One region of the Streptomyces sp. NPDC003011 genome, then DNA from elsewhere that is predicted to be linked to it. Evidence: riboswitches for the same ligand, from Rfam matches in the RefSeq annotation. Region 1 holds a riboswitch; the other holds the start of a gene.
What was found. Region 1 has a riboswitch for glycine ahead of gcvT (glycine cleavage system aminomethyltransferase GcvT). Riboswitches for the same ligand answer to the same signal wherever they lie in the genome.

Region 1 (7,974 bases):
ACTCCGCGAGGTCCGGGACGACCGTGAGGCCTTCCTTGCCGGCCGCCGGCTTGAACGTGGTGAGCGTACGCGCGTAGAGCCGGGAGAAGTTCTGCACCCAGCCGTAGTACGTGTTGCCCGGGTCCAGCGAGTCCGGCACGTCGGAGTGTTCCAGGCTGAGTGTCCCTCCCTTCTTGCTCGACGCGTTGACGATGGAGGTGAGCGCCGCGTCCTTCGCGCCGTTGCCTCCGTTGTCGTTGTCGTTGTCCCCGCCGCCACCACATGCGGCAGCACCCAGCGAGAGTGCCAGGACCGACGCCACAGCGGCGGTCACCCTTCTCGTCTTCACCTGAGGAAATCCCCCTCTATCGATGGATCACTTGCTGCGAGGATCGAGGGCGTCACGCAGCCCGTCACCCAGCAGGTTGAAGGCCAGGACGGTGATGAAAATCGCCAGTCCGGGCACGAACATGTACTGAGGATCCGCGGTGTAGAGATCCACAGCGTTGCTGAGCATGCCTCCCCAGGAGGCCTGGGGCGGCGCGATGCCGACTCCGAGGAAGCTCAGCGCGGCCTCGAAAAGGATGTTCGTCGGGATGATCAGCGTCGAGTAGACGAGGATCGGCGCGACGAGGTTGGGGAGCAACTCCCGGAACAGGACGTACGGTCCGCGCGCGCCCAGGCTCTTGGCGGCCTCGATGAACTCCCGTTGCCGCAGGGTCATCGTCTGCGCGCGCACGATGCGGCCGATGTACGGCCAGCTGAAGAAGCCGATCACGAAGATCAACACGCAGATGCGCAGCGGGAGTCCGGTGAGTCCGAAGAAGCCGTCCTGGACCGACGCGGAGATGGAGATGGCGAACAGCAGCAGCGGGAAGGCCAGGAACGTGTCCATCATCTTGCTGATGAGGGAGTCGATCCACCCTCCGTAGTAGCCGGCCACGATGCCGAGCACGGTGCCGATCACCACCGAGAGGACGGTGGCACCCCCGGCGACCAGCAGGGACACCCACGACCCGTCGATGATGCGGGCGAGCATGTCACGGCCGTACTGGGGATCGACGCCGAGCGGGTGGTCCCAACTCATGCCGCCCCAGCCGCCCTTGGGGGCGAGCAGGGCCGGATCGATCAAGTCCTGGTGGAACTTGTTGGGGTCGAGGTCGAACACCCACTGGATCGGCTTCGAGAACACCGCCATCAGAACGAGCAGGGCGACGACCACGCCGCCCGCCATCGCCACCTTGTCGCGCTTGAAGCGCGTCCAGGCGATCTGACTGAGCGAACGCCCTTCGATCTGGCTCTTCTTGACTCCGGCGAGAACGGCCTCGGGCTGCGCTCCGGCCTCCGCCCCGGTGGTCTCGATCGGTGCGGTCACAGTGAGATTGACCCCTCTCGGGTCGACGATCGCCGACCCCCCTGGCTGCCGCTGTAGCGGTTGCTTCTCCTCGCACACGGGACCGACCGGCCCGCGTCTCACGGGAGTCTTCAACGCTTTGGCGATCAGTCGCCAGACTTGGCGGTGAAAGGATGCGTAACCGTGATGCTGCTTGGGGGGTTCCGTTATCCGGACGAGGGGTAACGCGGGCCGGACGTGGGCTAGTTGGGGCAAACGGGACAGGTGATGCTTTATCACCTCGGTCTACGCGCGAAGAAGTGGGCGGGCCACTGCGGCGGACGCCCCGGCCACCGCTCTCCGCGGCGGGCCGGCCGGTGCCGTCGACGGGGTCAGTAGCCGCTGCGGGCCGGCGGGTACCCGTAACCCGCCGCAGGCCCCTGAGCCGGGGCGGCGTGGGCCTCGCGGTCGTAGAACGGGCGGGCGCCGGCCCGCATCCACAGGGCGACCGGGTCGTACTCGTCGGACATCGCCACGGTCGACACCGGCAGTCCGTCCGGCACCGCGCCGATGGACTGCTGCATCATCGCGCGCACCGAGTCGACGGCCGGCGGGCTGGTGTCGTACACGTCGAGCCCGATCGCGAGATACGGCGCCCCGAGCGCGGGCTGCACCCAGGCGCGGCGCAGGGCGCGGACGGCCGGGGTGCGGTGGGCGTTCTGCGCGAGCAGGGCGTAGAACTGCGGGATCTCGATGGCGGGTTCGGACAGCCGCAGGGGACCGGCGGGCTGGCGTTCCAGGCCGGTGGCGATCCGGCGCAGGTCGAGCCAGGGGATGCCGACGCCGCCGCCCGGGGCGTGCGGGTTGAGCCAGAGGCCGTAGTGGTCGGGGTAGAGGGTGCGGGCCACGTCGAGACCGTCGACCACTTCGTACGATCTGTTCCAGCCGCTGGCCGACAACTCCTGGGCGGAGGTGACGCAGGGGGCGTAGCCGTACCCGTCGACCTGCATGTTCCCGTACTGGGCGTCGGGGGAGCCGGCCTGGCCGTGCCACAGCAGCATCCAGATCTGGCCGGAGGACGGGGTCGCGAGCGCGCGCAGGAGTGCCTCGTAGGCGTCGTAACGCCCGGGCGTCACCTGGCGCAGCATGTGCTCGACCTGCCCGGTCGCGATGCCGCTGGCGCTCACCTGTACCGCCCCTTCGAGAGTCTGCCCCGCAGTATGGAACCAGCTTAAGTGGAGGTGCCCCCGACACAGCCCAGCAGCGCGGGGCCTCTCGTCGCCGACGGGTGCGGGCGGTGCGGCCGGCCGCGCGGTTCCCGGCGTCCCCGGGGTGGGCCGCCCCCGGCGGGATTCCTAGTGGTCCCCCGTGTGGAAGGGCCGGACCGTCTCCCTCATCCAGTGGCCCACCGGGTCGTCCGCCACGTCCAGAAGGACCAGGTTGACGGGCCACGGGGCCGGGGCCCGGGTGAGGGCCCGGGACAGGGCCTCCATGGGGAGCGCCCGTATGTCTCCCTCACACTGGGACAGTTCCACGCCCACGAACATCACCGGGTCGGCCGTCTCGATGGCGGCGAGGCAGCGGCGGGCCGTGCGGACCACGCCGGTCGCGGCGAACTCGGAGGAGGCCGCGGCCAGGAAGTCCACCGGGTCGTCCTGCCAGTCGGGCTCGTACAGCTTGACCCGGCCGCCGCTCGCGGGGCCGTCCAGCGGGGTGCGGCCCGCCCGGCACAGGCCGGCGACGGCCGCCGGCGGGAGCGGGACGCCGACCGTGCCGTCCGGGTTCACGGCGAGGCCGACCTGGGGCGGCAGTCCGCGCGCGAACTCGACGGCGGGGGCGATGGTGTACGCCATGTGCGAGCCGGCGACCTGCCGGAACTGTTCCTCGGAGCTGAACACCGGCACATAGGCCTGGCCCTCGATCTCCAGGGTGGGCAGGTCGAGCGGGCCGCTGTGCGGACCGCCGCCGTTGGGCAGCGGAACCCAGACGAAGCTGCGGCCCAGCACCTCGATGATCCGCCCGCCCGCCCCGGGGATGCCGAGGGAGGCGGAGAGCACTTCCTCCAGTTCGTTGCCGGGCCATCCGCCGTGCGGGTGGGGGTGCGCCTGTGCCGGGAAGCCCGGGAAGTCAGCGGGGAGATCCGCCGGGAAGTCCATCTGCCTGCCTACCGCCTGCCGAGTACCGCTTGCTGTGGCTGAAAAGGCTAACGGGTACGGAGCACACCGTGGAGGTGTCAGCCGGTGAAGCCGATCCGGAGCAGCACGTTCGCCGCGTCCCGGTCGATCAGCACCGCCGAACCGCAGCCCGGCGGCAGGTCGCCCTGCTCGACCGCGCTGATCAGGCGGGACGCGGCGCTCCGGTGGCGCAGGAACGCGTACCGCGAGACGCCCCGGCCGCGCTCCCGCTGGCCCTCCAGAGCGAGACCGGGGGTGACGTCGAGCAGCAGCAGGCGCAGAGTGCCGCCCCGGCGGCGGGCCTCCCGGGCCAGCCAGCGGCGCACCCAGGCCTGCGTACCGCAGTCGTGCACCACGACACCCTCGCCGGAGCGCAGCGCGCGGCGCAGGCCGGCGTAGTGCGCGGCGCGGACGAGCGGGCGGTAGAGCGCGTACGGCACAGAACGCGGCATCCGCGCGTCCCAGCGGTCGCGGGTGTCCTGGGAGTCGATGCGGGTGCCCTTGACGGTGCGCCGCATCAGCGTGGACTTGCCGCTGCCGGGCAGGCCGGTGATCACGACGAGGTCCTTGGGGCCGAAGAGCAGCGCGTGCGGGCTCTGGCCGCCCCGCTCGCGGAGGTCGCGGACGACGGGTGCGCCGATCGGGTGGCAGGCCTCCGTGGCCGGAGCCGTCGGCTGCCCGGGCAGCGCGAGGGCCGAGGTGGTGGCGTACGCCGTGGTCCTGTTCACCGTGATCGTCCTCCCCTGGGGTGGTCACGCGTCCCATCCCCGTCGAGTGTAAAGAGAAGGTAATGCGCGGTGTCTCGTGTTTTCGTGCACGTCCTGCCACAAGCCGGTCACAATATGTGGCCTGCCGCCGTCGGCCGATGCGTGCAATGATGTCGGCGCCAACTGCATACCGGCCGTTTGAATCCGCGCGGGAGAGTTCCGGGCCGTACCTCTGGGGTACGAGTGCCCGGGCGCCGAAGGAGCAAGTCCCTCCCTTGAATCTCTCAGGCCCCGTACCGCGCGGGCGAGGCACATCTGAAAAGCGGGCCGCTGCGACAGCGGCTCCACCCACGGTGCAAGTCACGACCACCGTTTCGCGGGGTCGTGACGAACCTCTCAGGTTCCGATGACAGATGGGGAGGAACGACCTCGCCGTCATGCCCTGGGAGACCGACCGATGAGCAGTACCGCATCCCCCGACAAGCGCCGTACCGCGCTCGACGCCCTGCATCGTTCGCTGGGCGCGACGATGACCGACTTCGCCGGCTGGGACATGCCGCTGCGCTACGGCTCCGAGCGCGACGAGCACCTCGCCGTACGCACGAGGGCCGGGCTCTTCGACCTCTCGCACATGGGCGAGATCACGGTGACCGGCCCGCAGGCCGCCGCGCTCCTCGACTACGCGCTGGTCGGCGACATCGGGGGCGTCAAGGCCGGCCGGGCCCGCTACACCATGATCTGCCGGGCCGACGGCGGCATCCTGGACGACCTGATCGTCTACCGGCTGGCCGACACCGAGGCCGGGTCCGCCCGGTACATGGTCGTCGCCAACGCCTCCAACGCCCAAGTGGTCCTGGACGCGCTGACCGAGCGTGCGGCGGGCTTCGACGCGCAGGTCCGTGACGACCGGGACGCCTACGCCCTGATCGCCGTGCAGGGCCCCGAGTCGCCGGGCGTCCTGAAGTCCCTCACCGACGCCGGCCTCGACGGCCTGAAGTACTACGCCGGGCTGGCCGGCACCGTCGCCGGTGTCCCCGCCCTGATCGCCCGCACCGGCTACACCGGCGAGGACGGCTTCGAGCTGTTCGTGCGGCCGGAGCACGCCGTGGAGCTGTGGCAGGCGCTGACGAAGGCCGGCGAGGGCGTCGGCCTGGTCCCGTGCGGACTGTCCTGCCGGGACACGCTGCGCCTGGAGGCGGGCATGCCGCTGTACGGGCACGAGCTGTCGACCTCCCTCACCCCCTTCGACGCCGGGCTCGGCCGGGTGGTGAAGTTCGGGAAGGAGGGCGACTTCGTGGGGCGCGAGGCGCTCGCCGAGGCCGCTTCCCGCGCCGAGAGCAGCCCCCCGCGCGTCCTCGTCGGCCTGGTCGCCGAGGGGCGTCGCGTCCCGCGCGCCGGGTACGCGGTCGTGGCCGGCGGCGAGGTGATCGGCGAGGTCACCTCCGGTGCCCCCTCCCCCACCCTCGGCAGGCCGATCGCGATGGCGTACGTCGATCCCGCGCACGCGGCGCCGGGCACCACGGGTGTCGGCGTGGACATCCGGGGCAGTCACGAGCCGTACGAGGTCGTGGCGCTGCCGTTCTACAAGCGTCAGAAGTAGCCACCGGGCCGGGTCCCCGTGTGTGACCCCGCGCACATGTGTGCTGCTCACGCACGTTTCCAGCAGTCCCCCCTTCCTCAGCACTCCCCCGCGTACAGGAGAATTCAGGCCATGAGCAACCCCCAGCAGCTGCGCTACAGCAAGGAACACGAGTGGCTGTCCGGCGCCGAGGACGGCGTCGCGACGGTCGGCATCACGGAGCACGCGGCCAACGCGCTCGGTGACGTCGTCTTCGTGCAGCTCCCGGAGGCCGGTACCACCGTGGTCGCGGGCGAGACCTGCGGCGAGCTGGAGTCGACCAAGTCGGTCAGCGACCTGTACTCCCCGGTCAGCGGTGAGGTCACCGAGGTCAACGAGGACGTGGTGAACGACCCGTCGCTGGTGAACTCCGCCCCCTTCGAGGGCGGCTGGCTGTTCAAGGTACGCGTCACGGAGGAGCCGGCCGATCTGCTCTCCGCCGACGAGTACACCGCCTTTTCCGCCGGCTGAGGAGTCGTGGACCTGATGTCCGTACTGAACACGCCCCTGCACGAGCTCGACCCGGAGGTCGCCGCCGCCGTCGACGCCGAACTGGGCCGCCAGCAGTCCACCCTGGAGATGATCGCCTCCGAGAACTTCGCGCCGGTCGCGGTGCTGGAGGCACAGGGCTCGGTCCTCACCAACAAGTACGCCGAGGGCTACCCGGGCCGCCGCTACTACGGCGGCTGCGAGCACGTCGACGTCACCGAGCAGATCGCGATCGACCGGGTCAAGGAGCTGTTCGGCGCCGAGTACGCCAACGTGCAGCCCCACTCGGGCGCCTCCGCCAACCAGGCCGCCCTGTTCGCGCTGGCCCAGCCCGGCGACACCATCCTCGGGCTGGACCTCGCCCACGGCGGCCACCTGACCCACGGGATGCGGCTGAACTTCTCCGGCAAGCAGTTCGACGTGGTCGCCTATCACGTCGACTCCGCCACCGGTCTGGTCGACATGGCCGAGCTGGAGCGGCTCGCCAAGGAGCACCGGCCCAAGGTGATCATCGCGGGCTGGTCGGCGTACCCGCGTCAGCTGGACTTCGCGGAGTTCCGCCGGATCGCCGACGAGGTCGGCGCGTACCTGTGGGTCGACATGGCGCACTTCGCGGGCCTGGTCGCGGCCGGCCTGCACCCGAACCCGGTGGAGTACGCGGACGTGGTCACCTCCACCACCCACAAGACGCTGGGCGGGCCCCGCGGCGGCATCATCCTGGCGAAGAAGGACTTCGCCAAGAAGCTGAACTCGTCCGTCTTCCCGGGCTTCCAGGGCGGCCCGCTGGAGCACGTGATCGCCGCCAAGGCGGTCTCGTTCAAGGTCGCGGCGAGCGAGGACTTCAAGGAGCGCCAGCGGCGTACGGTGGAGGGAGCGCGGATCCTCGCCGAGCGTCTGACGGCGGCCGACGCCCGCGAGGCCGGGATCGACGTCCTGTCCGGCGGTACCGACGTGCACCTGATCCTGGTCGACCTGCGCGCGTCCGAGCTGGACGGGCGGGCGGCCGAGGACCGGCTCCACGAGGTCGGCATCACGGTCAACCGCAACGCCGTCCCGAACGACCCGCGGCCGCCGATGGTGACGTCGGGTCTGCGGATCGGCACGCCCGCCCTGGCCACCCGCGGCTTCACCGCCGAGGACTTCGCCGAGGTCGCGGACGTCATCGCGCAGACCCTGAAGGCGCCCTCCCCCTTCGGGGAGGCCGACGTGGTGGCGCTGAAGGCCCGGGTCACGGCTCTCGCCGACAAGCACCCGCTGTATCCCGGTCTGAACAAGTAGTTCCTTTGTGTGGCGCGCCCCGCACACTCGTCGTACGGGGCGCGCCCCCTGCACCACCCCGTCCTGAGGAGTCACCGTGGCCATATCGGTCTTCGACCTGTTCTCGATCGGCATCGGCCCGTCCAGCTCCCACACGGTCGGCCCGATGCGCGCGGCCCGTATCTTCGCCCGCCGGCTGCGCAACGAGGACCTGCTGGGCTCGGTCGCGACGGTGCGCACCGAGCTGTACGGCTCCCTGGGCGCGACCGGCCACGGGCACGGCACGCCCAAGGCGGTGCTGCTCGGGCTGGAGGGCGACTCGCCGCGCACGGTGGACGTGGAGTCGGCGGACGACCGGGTGGCGCGGATCAGGGAGACGGGCCGCATCCGGCTCCTCGACGAGCACGAGATCCCGTT
Region 2 (7,974 bases), on a different contig from region 1:
TCGTACGGCTGCTGGGGAAGGCGCACGGGCACGGGCTGTACGCCATGGCGCTGGCGCGGGACGAACGGCCTGTGGTGGCCGAGCGGGAGACGAAGTCGGTCTCGGTGGAGGACACGTACGACATCGACATCCATGACCGGGTCAGGGTGGGACTGGAGGTGCAGCGGCTGGCGGACCGGTGCGTGCGGCGGCTGCGGGAGGCGGGGCTGTCCGGGCGGACGATCGTGCTGAAGGTGCGGAGGTACGACTTCTCCACGCTGACGCGGTCCGAGACCTTGCGCGGGCCCACGGACGATCCGGCGGTGGTGCGGGAGGCCGCGGCCCGGTTGCTGGACTCCGTGGACACGACGGGGGGTGTGCGGCTGCTCGGGGTGGGGGTCAGCGGGCTGGCCGACTACACGCAGGAGGATCTGTTCGCGCAGGCCGCGGGGGAGCGGGAGCGAGTGGACTCCGGTCCGGTGGAAGCACCCGAGAACGGGCCGGCCGTGGAGCCCGAGGTGCCGGTCGAGCGGCGGTGGCCGTCGGGGCACGATGTGCGGCATGCCGAGTACGGGCATGGGTGGGTGCAGGGGAGCGGGCTGGGGCGGGTGACCGTGCGGTTCGAGACGCCTGACTCGGAGCCGGGGCGGGTGCGGACGTTTCGCGTCGACGACCCCGGGTTGCAGCCGGCGGAGCCGCTGCCGTTGGTGGCGGGGAGTTCTGGGACGGAGGCGAGGGCCGGGGGTGGGGGTGCTCCGGCGGGGGAGGTCTCGGCGTGATGGTTGTGACCGGCGTGCGTGCGGAGCGGCGGGGAGCTGGGGTGCGCGGAGGTTGGGTGCGTGCGGGTGGGACCGGCGGGGGTGGGGTGGCGCAGCTGCGCAGCCCGGCGCTTGCGGGGGTGCCGCCCGTGCCCGCCCGTGCCGTCCCAGCGGCACGACTGCCCGCGGATGGGCGGGGGAGGCGGGGACGGTCGCCTGTGTGCTGGGCGGGTGCGGGTGCGGCTGTGCCCGTGGTCGGGCTGGGGCAGTCGTGGCCCGTGGTTGGGCTGGGTCCGTAGGCGATGGCGTGTGGCGGCTGTGGGGGGTGACTGTGCGACGGCCGTGGTCGGGGACGGCTGGTGGTGACGCGGCGCGGTGACTGCCGTCGTGGGTGACGGTTGGTGGTGATGGTGCGGCTCACCGTGTGACGGTTGCGGGTGGGTGCGTGGCGGAGGGGGTGCGGGGCCTTCGCGGGGTGCGGTGTGGCGGGGGCAGGGGGACTGAGGCCGAGTCGTGGGGGTGCGGTCTGCCTGGGCTGCGACGGTCTGTGGAGGGGGGTGCGTTGTGGCTGGTGGTGCGGCTTGGGGAGGAGGTTGGACCGTGGGGTGTGCGTGGGGGCTGGGCTGTCGGCTCGGGGTCGGTGGGGGCGTCAGGGATCGTCCGTGCCGGCCAGTTTGCCGAAGTCGTGGTCCGGGAGCGGGGGAGGGGCGGACAGGTCGAGGCCGTAGTGGTGGTAGAGCTGGAGTTCCTGCTCGGGGGAGAGGTGGCGGCCTACGCCGAAGTCGGGGGCGTCCCTGATCAGGGCGCGGTCGAAGGGGACGCGGAGGGCGCCCTCGATCAGTTCGCTGGGCTCCAGGGGAACGAAGGCGTCCCGGGAGAAGAGGCCGGTGCGTATGGCCGCCCACTCGGGTACGCCGGTCGCGTCGTCGAGGTAGATCTCGTCGATCGTCCCGATCTTGGTGCCGTTGCGGTCGAACGCCTTGCGGCCGATCAGGTTGCGCGGATCGATGTCGCTCTGCACGGGCCCTCCACTAGGGTCGCAACTCATCCGTAAGCACTACGAAAGAGCACATTCAGGGAGGCGGCCACTCGAACGCTCGGGCGTTGACCGCGCTGGTACGCTGACAAACGGCTGCTGATCCCATGCGGGAGAGTCCTCCAGACATCACCGGAGGCGCCGAAGGAGCAAATCCTCCCCGGAATCTCTCAGGCCCACGTACCGCATGGACGAGGTCACTCTGGAAAGCAGGGCGGGTGTCGACGGCTTCCGCTCTCACCGACGGTGAAAACCGGGCGCCCTCGGGTGCCCGGTGAAGCTCTCAGGTTGAGATGACAGAGGGGGAGGCCGTCCGGGTACCCGTGCCGTGGTGCCCCTCGAAGGTCGCGTCAGACCAGGAGGCCTCCGCAATGACCGCCCACCGCATTCCGCTCTCGGAGCTGGAGCAGGGAATCCCGTTCGAACAGCGCCACATCGGGCCCGACCAGGAAGCGCGGGCCAAGATGCTCGCCCAGGTCGGGTACGGCTCGCTGGACGAGCTCACCGCCGCCGCCGTGCCGGACGTGATCAAGAACGCCGACGCGCTGGACCTGCCCGGTGCGCGGACCGAGGCCGAGGTGCTGGCCGAGCTGCGGTCGCTGGCCGATCGCAACCAGGTCCTCGACTCCATGATCGGACTCGGGTACTACGGAACCTTCACGCCGCCCGTGATCCTGCGCAACGTGATGGAGAACCCCGCCTGGTACACCGCTTACACGCCCTACCAGCCGGAGATCTCCCAGGGGCGTCTCGAAGCGCTGCTGAACTTCCAGACCATGGTCGCCGAGCTCACCGGGCTGCCGACCTCCGGTGCCTCGCTGCTGGACGAGGGCACGGCCGCCGCCGAGGCGCTGGCGCTGTCCCGGCGCATGGGCAGGAACAAGAAGGGGCTGTTCCTGGTCGACGCGGACGTGCTGCCGCAGACCATCGCGGTGATCCGGACCCGTGCCGAGTCGACCGGCGTGGAGGTCGTCGTCGCCGACCTCGATGACGGCATCCCGGCCGAGCTCGGCGAGCGCGAGATCAACGGCGTGCTGATCCAGTACCCGGGAGCCTCCGGTGCCGTCCGTGACATCGAGCCGGTCATCGCGCAGGCCCACGAGCTCGGCGCGCTCGTGACCGTCGCCGCCGATCTGCTGGCGCTGACACTGCTGAAGTCGCCGGGGGAACTCGGTGCGGACATCGCCGTCGGGACGACCCAGCGGTTCGGTGTGCCGATGGGCTTCGGCGGGCCGCATGCCGGATACATGGCCGTGCGGGAGAAGTTCGCGCGCAGCCTGCCCGGACGGCTCGTGGGCGTGTCCGTGGACGCGGACGGGAACAGGGCGTACCGGCTGGCGCTGCAGACGCGTGAGCAGCACATCCGCCGGGAGAAGGCGACCAGCAACATCTGTACGGCGCAGGTGCTGCTCGCGGTGATGGCCGCCATGTACGCCGTCTACCACGGGCCCCAGGGCCTCAAGAGCATCGCGCGGCGCACCCACCGGTACGCCACGATCCTCGCCGCCGGGCTGACGGCCGGCGGGGTCGAGGTCGTGCACGGCTCCTACTTCGACACCCTGACCGCGCGGGTGCCCGCGGAGGCCGCCCAGGTCGTCGCCGCCGCGCGGGAGAACGGGGTCAACCTGCGGCTCGTGGACGCCGACCACGTGTCCATGGCCTGCGACGAGACGACCGGGCGGGCCCAGCTGAGCGCGGTGTGGGCCGCTTTCGGGGTCGAGGGTCACATCGACGCGCTCGACGCGGCCACCGAGGACTCGCTCCCGGCCGCGCTGCTGCGCACCGACGACTACCTCACGCACCCGGTCTTCCACCAGTACCGCTCCGAGACCGCGATGCTGCGCTACCTGCGCCGGCTCGCCGACCGGGACTACGCGCTCGACCGCGGCATGATCCCGCTGGGCTCCTGCACCATGAAGCTCAACGCGACCACGGAGATGGAGCCGGTCACCTGGCCCGAGTTCGGGCAGCTGCATCCCTTCGCGCCCGTCGAGCAGGCGCAGGGCTATCTCACGCTCATCCGCGAGCTGGAGGAACGTCTCGCCGAGGTCACCGGGTACGACAAGGTGTCGTTGCAGCCCAACGCGGGTTCGCAGGGCGAGCTGGCGGGACTGCTCGCCGTACGCGGATACCACCGCGCCCGCGGTGACGAGCAGCGGACCGTCTGCCTGATCCCGTCGTCCGCGCACGGGACGAACGCGGCCAGCGCCGCGATGGCCGGGATGAAGGTCGTCGTCGTGAAGACCGCCGACGACGGTGAGATCGACGTCGAGGACCTGCGGGCGAAGATCGAACAGCACCGGGACGAGCTGGCGGTGCTGATGATCACGTACCCCTCCACGCACGGTGTGTTCGAGGAGCACGTCGCCGACATCTGCGCCCAGGTGCACGAGGCGGGCGGGCAGGTGTACGTCGACGGCGCCAATCTGAACGCGCTGGTGGGGCTCGCCAAGCCCGGGCACTTCGGCGGGGACGTCTCGCACCTGAACCTGCACAAGACCTTCTGCATCCCGCACGGCGGCGGCGGTCCGGGCGTCGGGCCGGTCGGTGTGCGCGAGCACCTGGCACCGTATCTGCCGAACCACCCGCTGCAGCCCGCGGCCGGGCCGGAGACGGGCGTCGGGCCCATCTCGGCGGCGCCCTGGGGCTCCGCGGGGATCCTGCCGATCTCGTGGGCGTATGTGCGGCTCATGGGCGGTGAAGGACTGAAGCGGGCCACTCAGGTGGCGGTGCTGAGCGCGAACTACGTCGCCAAGCGGCTGGAGCCGCACTACCCGGTGCTCTACACCGGTCCGGGCGGGCTCGTCGCCCACGAGTGCATCATCGACCTGCGGCCGCTGACCAAGGCGACCGGTGTGAGCGTCGACGACGTGGCCAAGCGGCTCATCGACTACGGGTTCCACGCGCCGACGATGTCGTTCCCGGTGGCCGGGACGTTGATGATCGAGCCGACCGAGTCCGAGGATCTGATCGAACTCGACCGGTTCTGCGAGGCGATGATCGCGATTCGCGCGGAGATCGAGAAGGTCGGCTCGGGCGAGTGGCCCGCGGACGACAACCCGCTGCGCAACGCCCCGCACACCGCCGGCGCGCTCGGCGGCGCGTGGGAGCACGCGTACACGCGCGAGGAGGCCGTCTTCCCGGGCGGGGTGTCGGTGGCGGACAAGTACTGGCCGCCGGTGCGCCGTATCGACCAGGCCTTCGGCGACCGCAACCTGGTCTGCTCCTGCCCGCCGCTGGACGCGTACGAGGACTGATGTCCCTACGCGACCTGATGTCGCGTACGGGTACGCGTACTGACGTGTCGTGGAGAGGGCTCCGTCCGGTCGTGCACCGGGCGGGGTCATCACCGTGGTCGTCGGTGAGAGTCATGCTGGGTATGCGTGTGTTTGTGCCGCTTTGACGGTTGCCCAGACAGGTGCGCCGGGGTGCAGGTCGAGTTCGGCCGCGGCGACCGTCGTGAGGTCGGCGGCGAGGGGGAGTTCGCCGGTCAGGTCCGCGCGGATCTGGTCGCCGTGGGTCTCCAGGCCGGCCACTTCGCAGCGCCACAGGTTGCGGGCGCTGGAGCCGGTGGGGCGGTCGCGGTGAAGGGTTACCGCGCTCGGGGGGAAGGCGACGAAGACGGGGCCGGACAGGTCTTCGGTGGTGGTGAGGGCGGGGCCGGCGTCGAGCCGGACCGTGTGGCCTTCGGCCCGCCCTCGGTAGAGGTTGAGGCCGACCAGCTGCGCGATGTAGTCCGTACGGGGATGGCGGGCGATGTCGGAGGGGGTGCCCTCCTGGACGACCCGGCCGTGCTCGACGACGACGAGCCGGTCGGCCAGCACCATGGCGTCCAGCGGGTCATGTGTGACCAGGACCGCCACGGCCTCGAACTCGGTCAGGTGGCGGCGGAGTTGGGCGCGTACCTCCAGGCGGGTGCGGGCGTCCAGGGCGGCCAGGGGCTCGTCGAGGAGGAGCAGGCGGGGGTGGGTGGCCAGGGCGCGGGCGAGGGCGACGCGCTGGGCCTGGCCGCCGGAGAGCTTGCGGGGCTTGGCGCCGGCGTGCTCGGCCAGGCCCATGCGGTCCAGCCACTCGGCGGCCTGGGCGCGGGCTTCCGCCTTGGTGGCGCCGTGGCAGCGCGGGCCGAAGGCCACGTTGTCGAGGGCGGACAGGTGGGGGAAGAGCAGGTAGTCCTGGAAGACCACGCCGACCGGGCGGGATTCGGGTGGCGTACGGTCCAGCGCGGCGCCGTCGAGGCGCAGATGCCCGTCCGTGAGCGGGACGAGACCGGCGAGGGCGCGCAGGGCGGTGGTCTTGCCGGCGCCGTTCGGACCGAGCAGGGCGACGACGTCGCCGGGAGCGGCGGTGAGGGTGATGTCGAGGCGGAAAGTGCCGTGCTCGACGACGAGGCGGGCGTCCAGGCCTGGGGGGCCTGGGGGTTGTGGGGCGTGTGAGGGGTCTGGGTCGGCGGTGGTGCGGGTGGCGTCGGGGTCGGGGGCGGCTGGGGTTGCGTCAGGCATGAGGGGAACGTCCGGGTCGGGTTCGGGGCCCGCTTGGTCAAGGGCCCGCTTCAGTGTCGGGAGCGTGCGGCATGATTTCGGGAGTGTCCGGGAGGTCTCTCCTGGTGTCCGGCATGGTCTCGCCTCGGGGGTGTCCGGCGGCAGGGGCTCGGGGGTCGTCCGACGTGGTGTCCCGCATGGTCTCGCCTCCGGGGTGTCCGGCGGCAAGGGCCCGGAGGTTGTCCGACGGGGTGTCCGGGTGCCTCGCACCCTGCCGGAAAAGTTCGGCATCGGGCTCAGGATGCGGTCATCCAGCGGTCCCGCAGGCCCGCCAGTACGGCGATGGACACGGCCAGCAGCACCAGGCTGAGGGCGATCGCGGCCGCCGGGTCGTTCTGCAGGGCCAGGTAGACCGCGAGCGGCATGGTCTGCGTACGGCCCGGGAAGTTGCCGGCGAAGGTGATCGTCGCACCGAACTCGCCCAGCGCCCGGGCCCAGGCCAGCACGGACCCCGCCGCGATGCCCGGCGCGATCAGCGGGAGGGTGACCCGGCGGAACGCGGTGAAGCGGGAGGCGCCCAGGGTGGTGGCCGCCTCTTCGTAGCGCGGGTCGGCGGCGCGCAGGGTGCCCTCGACGCTGATGACGAGAAACGGCATCGCCACGAACGTCTCGGCGAGGACGACGCCCGCCGTGGTGAACGGCAGGGTGATGCCGAACCAGGAGTCCAGCCACTGTCCTACGACGCCGTTGCGGCCGAGCGCGAGCAGCAGGGCCACACCGCCGACCACCGGGGGCAGGACGAGGGGCAGCGTGACCAGGGCGCGGACCAAGCCGCGGCCGGGGAAGTCGGTGCGGGCCAGCAGCCACGCGAGCGGCACGCCGATGACCAGGCTCAGCGCGGTCGCCGCCGTGGCGCACACCAGCGACAGCCGGAGCGCCTGCCAGACCTCGGCGCTGGCCAGCTGCTCGGGGAGGCTGCGCCAGGGGGCTCGTACGAGGAGGGCGACCAGGGGGAGGAGAAGGAAGGCCATGCCTGCGAGCGCGGGGAGGAGGAGGGGGAGAGGGGCGCTTCGGCCTCGGGTTCGGCCTTGGTTCCAACCTCGGTTCTGGCCTCGGTTCCGGCCTTGGGGTCGGTCTCCGTCGGCCTTGCGGTCATGCCTGCGCCCCGGTCCGCCCTCCCGGGTGACGGGGCCGGTCATGGCTTGAGGAATCCGGCGTCGGTCAGGACCTGCTGGCCCTCGGTGGACTTGACCAGTGCGATGAACGCCTTCGCCGCGTCGCGGTTGGGGGCGTTGTCGAGGAGGGCGATCGGGTAGTCGTTGACGGCCTTGGCCGACTCGGGGAAGTCCACGCCCTCCACCTTGTCACCCGCCGCCTTCACGTCGGTCTTGTAGACGACGGCGGCGTCGGCCTCCTTCAGCTCGACCTTCGTCAGGGCGCCCTTGACGTCCTGTTCGTAGGAGACCGGCGTGAGTTCGAGACCGCTGGCGTCCAGGGCGGTCCGGGCAGCCGCGCCGCACGGCACCGTCTTGTCGCACAGGACGACCTTCAGGCCCGGCTTGGTGAGGTCCTTGAGGGAGGAGATGTTGTCGGGGTTGCCCGGCAGAGTGGCGATCTCCAGTTGGTTGCGGACAAAGGTGGTGGGTGTGCCGACGGCGGCCTTCTGGTCCGTCACGGTCGTCATCGTCTTGGCGCTGGCGGCGGCGAAGACGTCGGCCGGGGC

Region 2: it holds a riboswitch for glycine, as region 1 does, so the genes downstream of both, gcvP (aminomethyl-transferring glycine dehydrogenase) here and gcvT (glycine cleavage system aminomethyltransferase GcvT) in region 1, are expected to answer to the same signal.

Annotation. Positions count from the first base shown of each region.
Region 1 covers NZ_JBSFTY010000023.1:62,339-70,312, forward strand. The annotation lists gene ACWD0J_RS14435 (ABC transporter substrate-binding protein) at 1-313, opposite strand, end outside; gene ACWD0J_RS14440 (ABC transporter permease) at 356-1,354, opposite strand; gene ACWD0J_RS14445 (enhanced serine sensitivity protein SseB C-terminal domain-containing protein) at 1,705-2,499, opposite strand; gene ACWD0J_RS14450 (enhanced serine sensitivity protein SseB) at 2,668-3,468, opposite strand; gene ACWD0J_RS14455 (AAA family ATPase) at 3,546-4,214, opposite strand; glycine riboswitch at 4,393-4,502, shown strand; glycine riboswitch at 4,503-4,616, shown strand; gene gcvT (glycine cleavage system aminomethyltransferase GcvT) at 4,651-5,793, shown strand; gene gcvH (glycine cleavage system protein GcvH) at 5,905-6,282, shown strand; gene glyA (serine hydroxymethyltransferase) at 6,298-7,578, shown strand; gene ACWD0J_RS14475 (L-serine ammonia-lyase) at 7,655-7,974, shown strand, end outside.
Region 2 covers NZ_JBSFTY010000070.1:9,573-17,546, forward strand. The annotation lists gene ACWD0J_RS30160 (DNA polymerase IV) at 1-758, shown strand, start outside; gene ACWD0J_RS30165 (PRC-barrel domain-containing protein) at 1,387-1,758, opposite strand; glycine riboswitch at 1,874-1,969, shown strand; gene gcvP (aminomethyl-transferring glycine dehydrogenase) at 2,145-5,030, shown strand; gene ACWD0J_RS30175 (ABC transporter ATP-binding protein) at 5,142-6,272, opposite strand; gene modB (molybdate ABC transporter permease subunit) at 6,548-7,450, opposite strand; gene modA (molybdate ABC transporter substrate-binding protein) at 7,447-7,974, opposite strand, start outside.